DNA from 2 places in the Nanhaiella sioensis genome. Region 2 is predicted to be linked to the other one. Evidence: predicted binding sites of a transcription regulator. Region 2 holds the regulator's gene; the other holds the start of a gene.
What was found. The regulator LexA, encoded in region 2, represses DNA repair genes until DNA is damaged. The targets are predictions, from matches to a motif close to CGAACATATGTTCG.
Positions count from the first base shown of each region.

Region 1: a site for LexA is predicted at 3,915-3,928, ahead of V1503_RS25170 (ImmA/IrrE family metallo-endopeptidase). Genes of this name have one in related genera too.

Region 1 is NZ_JBKAEG010000001.1:1,667,005-1,674,722, reverse strand. It holds gene V1503_RS07725 (GNAT family N-acetyltransferase) at 1-191, shown strand, start outside; gene V1503_RS07720 (SemiSWEET transporter) at 617-886, shown strand; gene V1503_RS07715 (threonine aldolase family protein) at 990-2,087, shown strand; gene V1503_RS07710 (acyltransferase) at 2,341-3,549, shown strand; gene V1503_RS25170 (ImmA/IrrE family metallo-endopeptidase) at 3,720-3,899, opposite strand; gene V1503_RS07705 (MarR family winged helix-turn-helix transcriptional regulator) at 4,564-5,010, shown strand; gene V1503_RS07700 (DoxX family protein) at 5,035-5,388, shown strand; gene V1503_RS07695 (S9 family peptidase) at 5,569-7,350, opposite strand.
Region 2 is NZ_JBKAEG010000001.1:11,043-18,760, reverse strand. It holds gene V1503_RS00105 (hypothetical protein) at 8-172, shown strand; gene V1503_RS00100 (hypothetical protein) at 394-612, shown strand; gene V1503_RS00095 (alpha/beta fold hydrolase) at 834-1,967, opposite strand; gene V1503_RS00090 (TetR/AcrR family transcriptional regulator) at 2,149-2,754, opposite strand; gene lexA (transcriptional repressor LexA) at 3,448-4,071, opposite strand; gene yneA (cell division suppressor protein YneA) at 4,314-4,628, shown strand; gene V1503_RS00075 (YneB family resolvase-like protein) at 4,641-5,291, shown strand; gene V1503_RS00070 (DUF896 domain-containing protein) at 5,899-6,129, shown strand; gene tkt (transketolase) at 6,351-7,718, shown strand, end outside.

The sequences.
Region 1 (7,718 bases), 1.7 Mb from region 2:
GGTCTATGGTGAAGTTTTTATGTGAAAAAAAGCAAGCAGATAGAGTAGTAATGGATCCTCAAATGTGGAATGACAGAGCCATTCGCTGTTATGAAAAGTGTGGTTTTAACAAAGTGAAAATGTTACCTAAACATGAATTCCATGAAGGCGAGCATCGAGACTGCTGGCTAATTGAATATAAGCATGATTAATATTAGTTGGCTCTTTTCATTAACTGTAGTGCTATTTTTAGTAAAGGCTCATTTCATAGACTCTGTTGCTATTGTTATCGAATGAGTACCATAAAAAGTGGTTTTACATGTCAATCATCGTTGTACAGAAGAAAAGATGAATGCTAGAGTATGTGTGTTTATATCTAATGACGAAATACCACAATCAATGTGAAAACAGCCTATTATTAAGGGCTTTTTATGTGTTTTCAGTGTCGTTATAATGACGGAATTAAAAACAGCGAAGGGTAGTTAAATAAGATTGTCATCTTATAGATGGAAGTGAAGATGTTTCAAAATCTAAAGGTCGGGGTTTTTGTAGCATCTGGGAGAAAAAGAGTATAACATGTTAGACGAATAATATGGCAATAGAATTTAATAAATGCGATCGTAAACGGAGGAAGGACATGTCTATTACTTATCTAGGTATTTTAGCAGGTATATTAACGAGTTGTGCATTTATTCCACAGGCTATTAAAGTATTGGTAACAAATAGAACACAAGATATATCAATTTTAATGTACAGTTCTTTTACTTTGGGAGTGTTTATTTGGGCAATATATGGTTTCATCATAGGAGATTTAGCAATTATATTAACAAACATTGTCACGTTCATTCCAGCTGTACTCATTTTAGTACTTACGGTTAAGAATAACCGTAAGAAAACTAGTCATTAATTGTAAATAATAGTGCGGTTATTTTTTATCCCAAGATGATTTTGCTGAGTAGCAGCAAAGTTTACGAAAAAAGCCAAAAAAAATAAAGATGGGAGCAGTTGTAATGAGTGAAATGAATCCTTTACTGGAAGCTTATAACGAAACAGCATATCAAATAGCAGGTCATAGCAAAAGAGATATCCGAGTTTTAAAGGAATCTTTTAAAGATATTGCTGAAGGGCTTGAGAGTGATATTTATGGTAAGGGTAAAATAATTGAAAATTTCGAAGTGAAAATGGCAAAGTTTTTAGGGAAAGAATCAGCTGTGTTTTTTCCAAGTGGAACGATGGCACAGCAGATCGCATTAAGAATATGGTGTGATCATAAAGGGCTAAAGAAAATTGGTTATCATCCATTATGTCATTTAGAAATTCATGAAGAGGATGGGTTGAAAGAATTACACCATATTGAACCTGTGTTATTAGCGGATAAAGATAGACTCATTACTTTGGAGGATATTGTCAGTATTGATGAGGATGTGGCTTGCGTATTATTAGAGCTACCTCAACGTGAGATTGGGGGGCAATTGCCAGATTATACAACACTAAAATCTATTTCTCTATACTGTAGAGATAAGGGGATTAAGCTACATTTGGACGGAGCTAGATTATTTGAAATTCTTCCGTACTACGAGAAGACTGCAGCTGAAGTTTGTAGACTTTTTGATAGTGTTTATGTGTCTCTTTATAAAGGGATTGGTGGGATTGCTGGAGCGATTCTTGCTGGTGATAACAAATTTATTGATGATTCGAAAGTCTGGAAAAGACGTCATGGTGGTGACTTAATTAGCTTATATCCTTATATCATTAGTGCTGATTATTATTTTAATGAACGGATACATAGAATGGGAGAGTATTTTGATGCCACAAAGAAGCTTGCAGGAATGATTAATGAATGCGACTTTATATCAACTAGACCACTCAATCCGGTTTCTAATATGTTCCATGTGCATGTTGATGCGCCAAAAGATGTAATTATACCAATACTAGTCTCAATATATCGTGAGACGCAAGTGGGTTTAACGAGCTATGTAAAAGAGTCACTAAACAATACATGTTATTTCGAGGTAAGCATTGGAGATAGGTATAACAATATACCAGAAGAGAAGGTGGAAAAAGCATTTCGGATGCTTGATGAACAAAGTCAGACTGTACAAGGTTAGAATTAGTAATTGTCTAGTGAGGGAAGACTCACTAGTCATTTACTTAATGCAGGTTATTTAGTTGTGGCTGATGAACGCTTTCGGGATGATTACATCTATTGAATGCCGGAAAAAGTTAGGATGTAAACGCTTCATTCTACAATTGTTTTAAATATCCAATAAATTGTTAAGACTTATGAGCAAATCTATATATAAAAATAATAGGTAGGAGGTATATACTAGAAGCATAGATTTCTAGGAGTGAGTTATTAACATGTCTCAGATTATAAATCACCAACGAAAAGCTTCAGAAGTAAATATTATAAAAAGTTTAGCTTTCTTAGCTGTCGTTTTCCAAAGTTCTTTGATCTTTGCTGTAGATCAAGGAAATATTTCACCAGAAGAGACAGTGATGATTGGTATGTTATTTAACTTCGTAAAATTTTCTGCACCTGTCTTTATTTTCGTAACTGGATTTCACTTAATATATCATCATAAACAGCAAGTGAAGTATGCATCTTACATTACTCACAAGTGGTCTGAGTTAATAGTGCCATATTTATTTTGGTCGGCTATATATGTGATTTTCTTCACAAACTTTACTAGTACTTCAACTCTTACATTAAGTGAAATGATAAAATCGATATTTACAGGGTCAGCTGCTCCGCATTTATGGTATGTAGTGATGGTGTTTCAATTTCATCTAGTATTTCCGCTGCTCTTTGTGATATTTAAATGGCTGGATAAGAAATTCACATCTGCTAAGCACATTGCTTATACGGTTGGTTGCGTAGCAGTAAGTTATTTATTGCTTATGTGGTTGTCATCTCGATTTATATTTAATGGTAATTTGTTAACAGACGTGGCGTGGTTAAAGTATACAGACAGAAGTTTGTTATTCTATTCTTTTTATTTCTTCCTAGGTGGATTAGTTGCATTAAAACTGACCGCATGGAGAAAATTTGTTTCAAAATATGTAGCATTAAACACTTTTATTTTTTTAGGTTTATTTATTGTAGTAGGTTATGAATTAGTAGCATTTAATGGTGTTACACAAATAGATTTACAGGCATCAACATATTTAAAGCCATCTATGTTTTTGTATGTCGTTTCTGAAATTATTTTATTATATGGATTGTCTATGATCATTGTTCAAACGAGAACATTTTTATACAAATTGTTAGCATTTATAGGAAAGTTTACGTATGGTTCGTATTTAGCTCATTTGTTTTTCCTTCAAATAGTCGTTACATTTATTGAGAATAATCATATTACAGGCCATTATATTTCTTTAAGTATAGCAATTTTTATTATAACAACAGTTATGTCTATAGGATTTTCTTTTATCTTTAGTCACTTGCCATTTGCAACGTCAATTATAGGACCATTTGAAAAGGTGAATTGGAGTTTGCCTGCATTAATTGGTCAGCTATTACCGAAAGAAAAGCCTGTTTATAGTAAAAGCCTTAAAGGGAGAGACTAAGTGGAGAATGCTATTTATTTCATTTAATCGGGTTTTATCTAATCAATAAAAAAAAGGGGGGCTCACATAGAGCTACCCCCAACATTGATATATTTTCACTTTCTGATTTTTTTCTATATACATTTAAGACTAAAAGAATCGGATGCTATTTCCGTGTGTTGCAAAATTAGCTATCTACCCCTTCCTTTAATTCGAAATTCCAATGCAAACCATTCTGCAAAACGCTCTCTTTCTTCATAGTTCTTTTTCTTAAAATCATGTGATATATTTTCAACGTGGTGTCCTAGTTCATGGAACAATACATCTTTTAAAGTGGCATTTTTCGAATTAATTGTTGCTTTTCCTAACACGAGATAAAGACGAATTTAACAAACGTTCGTGGCATCATTTCTTCGCTAAAGACAAAAAAATTATATCAAACAACCTCAGTTTCTCAAATGTAAGTGAAAAAAACAAAGTTTAAAGGTTAGTAAATTTTTGTTCACTCCAAGCACCATTTCTTAATCTGTTAGAAAACGCTCGAATTTTACGCATAAAAAATTCCCTATATTATCATAATCATTTATAAGGGTCTTTTATCTAGGCAGTTTTCGCATTGATTGTTGCTTTTCGTTCAAAGGTATAGTCACATATACACCCAGCGTTCGTGGCATCATTTCTACTTATACAATTATTGAGCTCTCATAAAACTCATCATACTGTCGAATCTTAGTGAAAATAACAACAAAGTTTACCAAAAGAGCCTTTATTTAAAATATAATTTTAAGTAATTTAAGGATATGTTTTCATGTTGTTAAATTAATGTTAACAGACAGTAAAATTTTTAGCTCAAGTTTTGTTGACAAATATTTATCCTAATGTTAGGATAAAAATATCCTGAAGTTAGGATAAATAATTATAGGATAACTTATACATGATTTAACTCGTTATAAAGAGAAAGCAATAAAGGAGTCACATATTCACGTTGTTCTTGTGTTGATTAATTTATCCCAATGATAAAAGGAGATGAAAATCATGTTTCAAGGAGATGATCAAAGTGAGCTTGATCTAAGGTTGTTTCGCGTTTGGATGAAATCCTTTAATACTGTCTTCAAAAACATTAGCTTAGATATAGACAGTTACGGAATTAGTCATGAACAATTTATGATTCTTGAGCTTCTGTATAGTAAAGGTCCACATCCTGTTCAAAAGATTAGCGAAACTTTTTCTATTCCAAGTGGGAGTATCACATATGTTGTAGATAAGCTTGAAAAGAAAGACATGGTCAAAAGAGAACCAATTCCTTCAGATAGAAGAGCGTTCAATGTTACGCTAACAGAAAAAGGAAAGGAATTATTTGATACGATATTTCCGAAACACGTTGAAACAATTTCTCAAAATCTATCGTTTGTTACGAACGATGAGAAACAACAGTTAATTGAATTATTAAAGAAAATTGGTTTCGGTGCACAAAAATTATAAAAAACAAAGGGAGAGTGTAAATATATGAAATGGGTTACTCGTATTATTCAAGGATTACTTGCAGTTGCATTTATTTTATCTGGTGTAATGAAATTTGTAGGTGGTACAGAACAACTTGAAATGATGGCAGGGGGATTCGGATATGCTGTTGGGTTTATGTACTTTATAGCCGCTTGTGAAATCTTAGGAGGGATTGGACTAATTGTTGGATACTGGAAAGCAACAATTGCATTACTTGCTTCAACAGGATTAGTCATTCTTATGGGAGGGGCTGTATTTTCACACTTAAATGCGGGCCAAGGTATGGGCGCAGCAATGCCTTCTTTAGTTCTCTTTATTTTAGGATTAGTTGTACTTATCGGTAAGGTGAAAAAATAAATACAATAGAAAACACACGACATAATTAACATGTCGTGTGTTTGTTTAACTAAGGCTACTGTCATTCGAATTTGTGCACTATTTTTTTCACTAATGACTTAAACATATAATATATATCGTTGACTCATACGAAAAGAGCTAAAGAATAGCAACAAGGCTAGTTTAATTAATACTTACAGATTACAAATATTTATTAAAAAACTCGCATATTGCTCTGTACACTTTTACCTCATTTTCTTTTTTGGAAAAACCATGCCCCTCGTCTTCTAAAACGAGGTATTCAACTTCACGACCTTTTTCTTTTAAAACAGCGACAATTTTATCAGATTCCTCCTTGACTACTCGTGGGTCGTTCGCTCCTTGAATGACCAACATCGGCTTAGACATATTTTCTAAATAAGTGATCGGTGAAAACTCGATTAGCTTTTCTTTATCTTTTTCTGGGTGCCCAACCCACTGGGTCAACATTGGTTTCCAATGCTCTGGTACTGACTCAACGAAGGAGAATAGATCACTAGGTCCACAAATATCGACAACCGCTTTAAAGTATTGTGGATGTCTACCGTGAAGTAATAGGGACATGTAACCACCGTAGCTTCCGCCCATAAGAAGTACTTTGTCACGGGCAGCGAGCCCATTTTTAAATAAAAATTCTAGACCTTCAATGTTATCGAGTCTTGGTCCATGTCCCCAGTCACCTTCAACCATTTTTGTAAATGCTAAACCGTATCCGGTAGATCCACGGAAATTAGGTGCGAAAATACTATATCCCTCATTTAAAAGGTACTGAAATACGTCGTTAAATTCTTTACGCTCAGCATGCTGAGGACCTCCATGTGGCCATAATATAACGTGACCGTTACTAGTCACAGGATTTGCTTTAAAGTAAAGCGCTTCTATGTCAAGGCCATCAAATGATTGATAAGATAAGACAGCTGGATCAATAAGCTCGTCTTCATGTACACCCATAACACGGTTATTTGTAAGTTGTTCCCAACGATGTTTATTAGCGTGTTTTCTAAACATATTTGAAGGTTTTGTAGCTGATGTACCAACGAGGTATACATTTCCTTGGGCAGTCACTTCTAGCTTGTTGATATTTCCAATTGGACATTCAAGTTCTGTCAGTTTTGCTGTAATAATATCATAAGAGTATAGATGATCCTCTACACCTCTCTCACTAACAAAATATAAAAGGTGATGTTTTTCATCAAACTTAATCATTTTAAAGCCCTCACTTGGAAGTGAAACGACTTTACTAAATTCTTTTTCAGCTAAGTCAAATTTCGCAATATATGAAAAATCTGCTCCAAAGTTAGTAATGAAATAGATGTCTGAGTCTGAGGCATAAACACCATTTGTTACTGTGTGCTGCTCATCTAATTCTGGAGTTAGGGGAATCACTTCATTATCTACTTTTACATAAGCTAGCATATGTGTAGTAGAGAAATACTTTATAAAAAGAAAACTATCTTCACTTGGGCTAATATCATATAAATATGTAGCTCCACCGTCTCCATCTATGATTATTTCTTCTTCCTTTGTGTCTATGTGATAGCAATAGCTTTTCAGAAAGGTTGGATCCTCCTTATTAGAAGTGTAATATAAGCGTTTTCCATCATCTGATAAGATAGGAACTACATGTTGGAATCCTTCAGCAATTCTAATAGGCTGCAGCTGTCCCCCCTCTGGTGGTATCATATATAGCTGTGAATTTTCATCACCATCACGGTCAAAAGCTGTAATGATAAATCTTCCTGCCTTGTCGTAGCAAAGCCCTTGACAACTCTGATCATTAAATGTGAGTGGATACGGAAATTGACTTGGTAAATCCATTCCCCATAAATTATAGTTCCCACTAATATTTGTACTGAAAACGAGCTGTCTTTCATCATTACTTACGACAAAATCTTGAATTGTGTAGGCACGTAAAAATTGCTCTACATCCGGTTTTTTATACATTTCCACTCAAAATTCCCCCTTTAATTGAATGAGAAGCTGTTCAATAAATTATGAAAAAAACTGCTGTTCTATGATGAACAATGGGCGCTTTATAGTTGATTATTGTTTATCATAGGCTGTTTTCGCATTGGGTTGATATTGTAGGCACTTATTCAATTAGTTTTCTTGGTGCCAAGGCTTTTTCATAAACGATGCAAGTTGCATATGACTTAACGTGTTGTTCTTTTTTATTTGCATAACAACAAAGCATAAATAGTATAAAAATCTATGTTTAAACAAAATAGCAAGAAATACATGGTTCCCAAGGAATTTGACATTTTTCTTTATTGAATACGCACTAATATTCTATTACCGATAAATGATAAGTA
Region 2 (7,718 bases):
GTATGATATGATTTTTATAGTCTTTAAAGAAGATAAGGTGCCGAACGTGTTTAGCGCTTATTACAAGGCGCTTTTTGTAAACTTTGTTCCTATAGTTCCTAAAACAGATGATAAAGATACTGTTTTACTCAACAGTCATCGTTTTATAGAAGAAGCTTGTCTCGAATACTAGTTTTATACGAGTTATATTTTGTTACGCAAACTACATTCTATACAAAAACCAGCCTGTTATGAAAATCTACAATTAATGTGAAAACAGCCAATAGAAAAATCTGAACTAGGTAGAAATGTTAATGTATTGCTGTTTCAATCCGCATTCTTTGCCAAAATCATGAAACTTCCTACTATTTTTATTCGTATATTATATATATAACTAAATTTGGGGGAGTTTGTATGAAATTTATAATATTTGGGTTTATCTTGTTAGTTATTATTATTGCCATTACTGCGATTAGTACTGGAAATGCTAACAGAACAAAACATCGTATTCATAAGACAAGTTCATCAACTAGTAGTAACAATGATGGAAATGGTGTAGGCTTATATTCATCTGATTACGGTCATGGCGACAGTGGGGGCAGTGGTGACAGCGGAGGAGGAGGGGGAGAATAAATAAAACTAACTGTATTTTTAAATAAAGGCCCATAAACGTGGTTTTATATGTTAGTCATCGTTGTACAGAAGAAAAAATGCTAAAAATTTCTAGTTGAAACGTGTTCTTTCTTAATACGAAAAACAACTTAAATTATAAACCCATTAACTGATTTATATTAGTTAATGGGTTTTCTTCAGCAGGTTAGCTTTATCTTTATTTTTCTAACCCTACAAAATTGTTATTCTTTTTCATTTAACCAATTTGCCATGACTCTGAGAGCAAGGCTGAAATTTCCCACCTGACAGTGATTATGAGCATGATCATCTCTAGTGAAGATTCTTTCAGTTATAGACTTTGCATTCGTTAAAGCTTTTACTTGAATATCGTGCATTTTTAGCGGTATAAAATGATCTTCTGACCCTGTTAATATTAATACATCTTGTGTAACGTGTCCTGATTTTAAATGTGCAGCATTGAATTCTAATAATGCCATGCCACCATCTAACGGAGTATCAGTTTTAGTAATATACATTAAATTATCGGTTCCCCATTTTTCTTGCGGCATCATCTTCATTTTTACATCAGCCATCCAATACATTAATTTAGGATGTTTGAAAAGCCATAAAGCAAACTTCTCAATAATAGGTGGGGGGATTTTCATGTAGTCGTAGGCTATACTAAGAGCAATCACTCGTTTAATTCGCTGTTCATGCGCAGCTGCTCTGAAGCAAAGCCAGCCACCCATGGACACACCTAATAAGGTTACGTCATTTAACTTAAAGTAATCTAGAACGGCTTTTGTTGGTTTTTCCCATTCATAACTTAGTGCTAAGCCAGATTTTTTTAAGGCACCACCTTGCCCTGGACCTTCAAATAATATGACCTCATAGTTTAAATGTGCAAAATAGCTTGCCATTGAGTATAGCTCTTCCATAAATGAATCAAATCCACCATGAATGACAATTGTTCCTCTGGCATTTTTATTGTTAGAAGGTAGTCTCATTGCAGGTAAGTATACATTTTCATAGGGTATGTTATAACGTTCAATATCATGTTCAACAAACAGGTCATTATAAAACATTTCAATGAATGTATCATACAGTCTTAATTTATCTGGGTCATTCGGATGAGTAAAAAATTCTGCAGCCCTGTAATAAAATGTTCCATTCATTATGCGTTTTTCATCAATAGCTTTTTCAGCCTGCTTTATCATTTCCTCCTTCCAATCTTCTAACTTTTTTATTCTGGTAGCTGCATCCACCATGTCTTCTTTTCGTGTGTATCCCATTGAATACCACCGATTCATTTGATAGTCTATAATTTTTGTTTTATGAAAATCATGGTATCCTACAGGATAATCAAATTGGGCCATATAATAACTCTCCTTTTCAAATTAAGCTCGTTATTTTGAAAAATAATTGAATGCAGAAAGGAATCATTACTTCAACGATGCACAGATGTAGCATATACCTTACTCCAAATTATCAGTTAGTCAGGTAGAGACATAAATCTTCACCTACTTTGCTGATGTCAACATGTGATGGTTAAGATCATTATTGATCTGTCAGGCCATTTTTAAGGAAATCAATTAAGTGGTTTAGACTTGACTCATAGTGATCAGGCTTTGACATATCCGCTACATCCACAATATTAGTGAACAAGAAACCAATTAATGATTGGACGAATTCCAGTGGTAGTGTCTGCCTAATTTCACCTTTGTTATAGGATGCTTCAATGAGCTTGTTCATTTGGTCATTATCCTGAAAATTATGCCTTGTCAACGCCTTTTCGTATATGGGAGTTCCTTTTTCTTTAATAAAGCTGTTTGCAAAACGATTAATATCTGGATATTCATTGGAAAATTGCATTCCAATTCGGATTTGTGTTTTAAATATCGAAAAAATGTCTTTGGAATAATCACTTGGATTCATAACCTTGGCAAGGAATAGTTGCTTTTTTTGAATCAACATGTCTATGAGATTTAAGTAAAGATCTTCCTTGTTGTTAAAATGGTAGTAAAATGAGCCCTTACTCATATTCGCTGTCTTCAAAATATGATTTAATGAGGCTTTGTCATAGCCTTTTTCCACAAATTCATTTAATGCTGCTTGCATTAACGCATCTGAATGTTCGAATTCTTTATTAAATCCTCGCGTCAATTACATCATCTCCTACAAGTTTTTAATCTTAATCGTTAGCTCTGTTCGTAAACTTTGTTGTTATAGTTCTTTATCCTGAAGATAAAGAATACCGTCATTTTATATGAGAATAGATGGCACGAAATCTAGCTGTATTCGTGTTTATTAGTGCAAAAAAACACGCTATGCTGAAATAGCCTGATAGTTAATGCTGCTTGCTTATTATACATATTAGACCGAATGGTCTAGACCGTCAAGTCTAATCTCAGGATAACAAGCATAAAATTGGTGACATAGTGGGGGATATGAGAAAAAGTGACTAAGAAAATCATTGAATGATAAATTTAAACTAAAGATTTTTTGCTTGAATTTTGTTTTTTTACTAAAAATGGACAGTATTATGAGTTTTATAGGAGCTTAGAAAAGGTGTCTTGAACGTTAGATATATACGTGTGTATATCTTAAAAGTAAAAACAGCAACCATTGTGAAAATAGCCAATCAAAATGAATTCTGAGGGAGCTTACAATATGACAAAAAAATCCTTAGCTCAGAGGTTCTAAGCTAAGGATTGGATTATAATATGAGATCGTATGAATACATTAAAAAGCATTGTGGACTGCTAACCTGTATGTTAATCTATCTGATTGGAACAACGTTTTAAAAGAGACTGTTTGTCAAAGAATAGATCATACATTCGTTATGTACAATAGTGTTTAATGGATGGTACGATACACCCCGATTACTTTTCCTAATATAGCTACATTACGAAGAATAATAGGTTCTAAAGTTGAGTTTTCTGGCTGAAGTCTTATGTAGTCTTTTTCTTTAAAAAATCTTTTTACTGTTGCCTCGTCATCCTCTGTCATTGCAACAACGATATCTCCATTTGAAGCAGTTTGTTGTTGCCGAACAATGACGTGATCCCCATCTAATATACCGGCCTCAATCATGCTATCTCCCATTACTTCAAGCATAAATACATTTTCGTCAGGGGATACAAGTTTATCAGGAAGAGGGAAGTATTCTTCAACATTTTCAATTGCTGTTATTGGTTGACCAGCTGTTACCTTTCCTATGATCGGTACATTCATGACGTTATTTTTTGGGATTACATCAGCAGGATCTAAATCTAATATCTCAATTGCTCTAGGTTTAGTTGGGTCTCTGCGGATTAGTCCCTTACTTTCTAAACGAGATAAATGACCATGAACTGTTGAGCTTGAAGCTAGCCCTACCGCTTCTCCAATTTCTCTAACAGAAGGTGGATATCCCTTTGATTGTACTTCTTGTTTTATGAAATCTAGTATGTCTTGTTGCCTTTTCGATAATTTTGCCATCGTTAGCACCTCATTATAATAATCTTTTCTATTGTTAGCATGTATACCCGTTCATAACATTAAAAAATTAAGATCATCTATTAATACTGTAAGGATATACTAGAAAGATTTTACTTTCATTCATTATAGCACGACTTGTTATGTATAACAAACGTAAGTTCGTAAAAATGTTGACATAAAACATTTGTTCGTATACAATAACTAAAAACGAACATGTATTCTGTTAATCAGGGGGACTTATTATGAAACAATCTAAAATTTACTATATCTTGTTTTTTACTGTTTTTATCGGCTTTGCTTTTGCACTAATTACTTCTTATAAGGATATCGAGAAAAATGATTATATTACTATTAAAGTAGAAGATGGAGATACACTTTGGGATATTGCGTCCGAGTATAGTAACAGTCACGATTTATCAATCAATGACTTTATCAGTTGGGTAGAGGATGTAAATCAAATAGCTCCTGATAGAATTTTTTATGGTGATGAAATTTATATTCCAGTGTTAAAATCAGAAGGTAATAAAATGTATGATACTTATGCAGTTAACAATTAATCGGAGGTAGAAATGGAAAAAGCAATAATATATTGTCGTGTTAGTACAAATAAACAAACACAGGAGACATCATTAACACGACAAAAGGCAGAATTACTCCAGCTTGCAAACAGTTACCATTTTGATGTGAAGAAAGTGGTTGTAGAAAGGGCAAGCGGATATGACATGGATAGAGATGGCATTTATGAGCTATTGAATGAAATTAAAGAACAGCATATCGATGCCCTTTTAATACAAGATGAGACGAGGCTAGGTAGGGGTAATGCAAGAATAGCTTTGCTGCATTTTATTTTAAAGGAAAGAGTTAAAATATACACAGTTCATCATCATGGAGAGTTACAATTGTCAGAAGCTGATTCCATGATGTTGGAAATTGTTAGCATTGTTGAGGAATATCAACGAAAAATACATAATTTAAAAATTAAACGGGGAATGAAACGAGCTATCGAAGAAGGATATAGACCTGAGAGGAATTTAAAAAACATCCATGTAAGCTCAGGTAGAGAAAGAAAGGAAATACCTATTGAGGAAATTATAAGGTTACGCCAAAATAATCTCACGTTTTCAGATATAGCGGCAACATTACGTGGTCTTGGATTTGATGTGTCAAAAGCAACGGTACATCGACGTTATAAAGAATATATGCATAATAATTTAGAGTAGATGGCTAACAATAGAATGAACGAATGCTGTAGTATACAAGTTACAATTGTATACTTATATTACGTTGTTATTGAAAGGCACTTTTCGTAAGCTTTGTTACTATTATTATGACATTAGTACCAAGAAAAGTGGCTTTACATGTTAGTCATCATTGTAGAGAAGAATAGATGCCACAATCTGCAGTTGAGTCTAAATATAAAAACAATCATCAATGCGAAAACAGCCTTTCGAAACTTGGTAGCTATTATAATAAAGGAATAGACAGTAAGACGGAGTTTTGAATGGGTCCCCAAAATTATAAGTAGAGAAGGTACGACAAAAGCTAGATGTATACGTGATTAATTCTTAGTCTGAAAAGCAACAGTCTGTATGAAAATAGGCTATTAAAATGACACTATTGGCAATATCATTGTATTCAACTAAAGTGGAAGGTTAAAACGTAATTATTAGCCGATTGACTATGTTTTCAGAGAAGAAAAAATCCAGCAATTGCTAATTGTATAAGTCTTTAGTTTTTTGTACTAAAACAAAACCGTTGAAAATGAAGCTCTCTTCTTGTAATATGTACAGAACATAATATCCTATTGAATAGAAAGGAAGCATTGACGTGTTATCAAATGAAAAAATTAATCGTATTAACTATTTGTCAAAAAAATCTAAATCATCTGGGTTAACGGATGAAGAAAAACGTGAACAACAAGATTTACGCAAGGAATATATTCAATCGTTTCGTAATTCGATGGAAAATACTTTACATTCAGTAAAAGTAGTAGATAAAGAAGGAAATGATGTTACGCCTACAAAATTAAAAAAGAGTAAGAATAGCCGTTTTCATTAAGGCTAGAGTTATTACCATTCGTAAATTTTTATTTTATAATCTTCCTAAATTATAAGCTGAATGAAGGAAGTTTAAGGATACATCATTTTATGTATGGTTTTTTGTACATACTATGAAAAGATGTTTTCTTGAACAAAATGTATCTTTTTTTCACAATGTATGTACATTTGTTCATTTTGAATATATGATATGTACTATAATGATTGAAAGGGTGGTATTTTATGTCACTTAATATTGATGATTTATCTATTGCTGCAATCAGAACTTTATCGATTGATGCAATTGAGAAAGCTAACTCAGGACATCCAGGCATGCCGATGGGAGCTGCTCCTATGGCATATACGTTGTGGACTAAATATATGAACCACAACCCGTCTAATCCTCAATGGTTTAATCGTGATCGCTTTGTATTATCAGCTGGGCACGGATCAATGCTATTATATAGCTTATTACATTTAAGTGGTTATGACGTAACGATGGATGATATTAAAAATTTCCGTCAATGGGGAAGCAAAACACCAGGGCATCCAGAATATGGGCATACTGCTGGAGTTGAAGCAACAACAGGGCCACTTGGTCAAGGTATCGCGATGGCTGTTGGTATGGCTATGGCTGAAAGACATATGGCATCTACATATAATAAAAATACATTTAATGTTGTAGACCACTACACATATACAATTTGTGGTGACGGTGACTTAATGGAAGGTGTATCAGCTGAGGCGGCATCGCTAGCAGGTCACCTTAAGCTAGGACGTCTAGTTGTGTTATATGATTCAAACGATATATCTTTAGACGGCGACCTCGATAAGTCATTCTCTGAAAGTATCAAAAACCGTTACCAATCATACGGCTGGCAGTATATTCGTGTTGAAGATGGTAATGATATACAAGAATTATCACAGGCTATTGAAGAAGCGAAGGCAGATACTGACCATCCAACGATGATTGAGATTAAAACAGTCATTGGTTACGGAGCACCTAATAAGTCAGGTAAGTCGGCAGTACATGGATCTCCACTAGGTGCAGATGAGTTAAAGTTAACGAAAGAGGCTTACAACTGGACATTTGAAGAAGATTTCCATGTACCGTCTGAAGTGTACGACAATTTCTCTGCTACTGTGAAAGATGCTGGTAGTAAAACAGAAGATGAATGGAACCAAATGTTTGCTCAGTATAAGGAGCAATACCCTGAGTTAGCAGCGCAACTAGAAGCAGCTATTACAGGGAAACTTCCAAATGGTTGGGAAAAGGAGTTACCAACTTATGAGGAAGGAAGTAGCTTAGCGACAAGATCCTCTTCTGGTGAGGTATTAAATGCTATTGCTAATAGTGTTCCACAATTTATAGGTGGATCTGCTGATCTAGCAGGATCTAATAAAACAATGATTAAAGAGTCAAATGACTTTATGCCAAATTCATATGGAGAAAAAAATATATGGTTTGGTGTACGTGAGTTTGCCATGGGAGCTGCTCTAAACGGTATGACACTTCATGGTGGTGTGAAAGTATTTGGTGGGACTTTCTTTGTATTTTCTGATTACTTGCGTCCTGCCATTCGCTTAGCAGCTTTAATGAAATTACCAGTA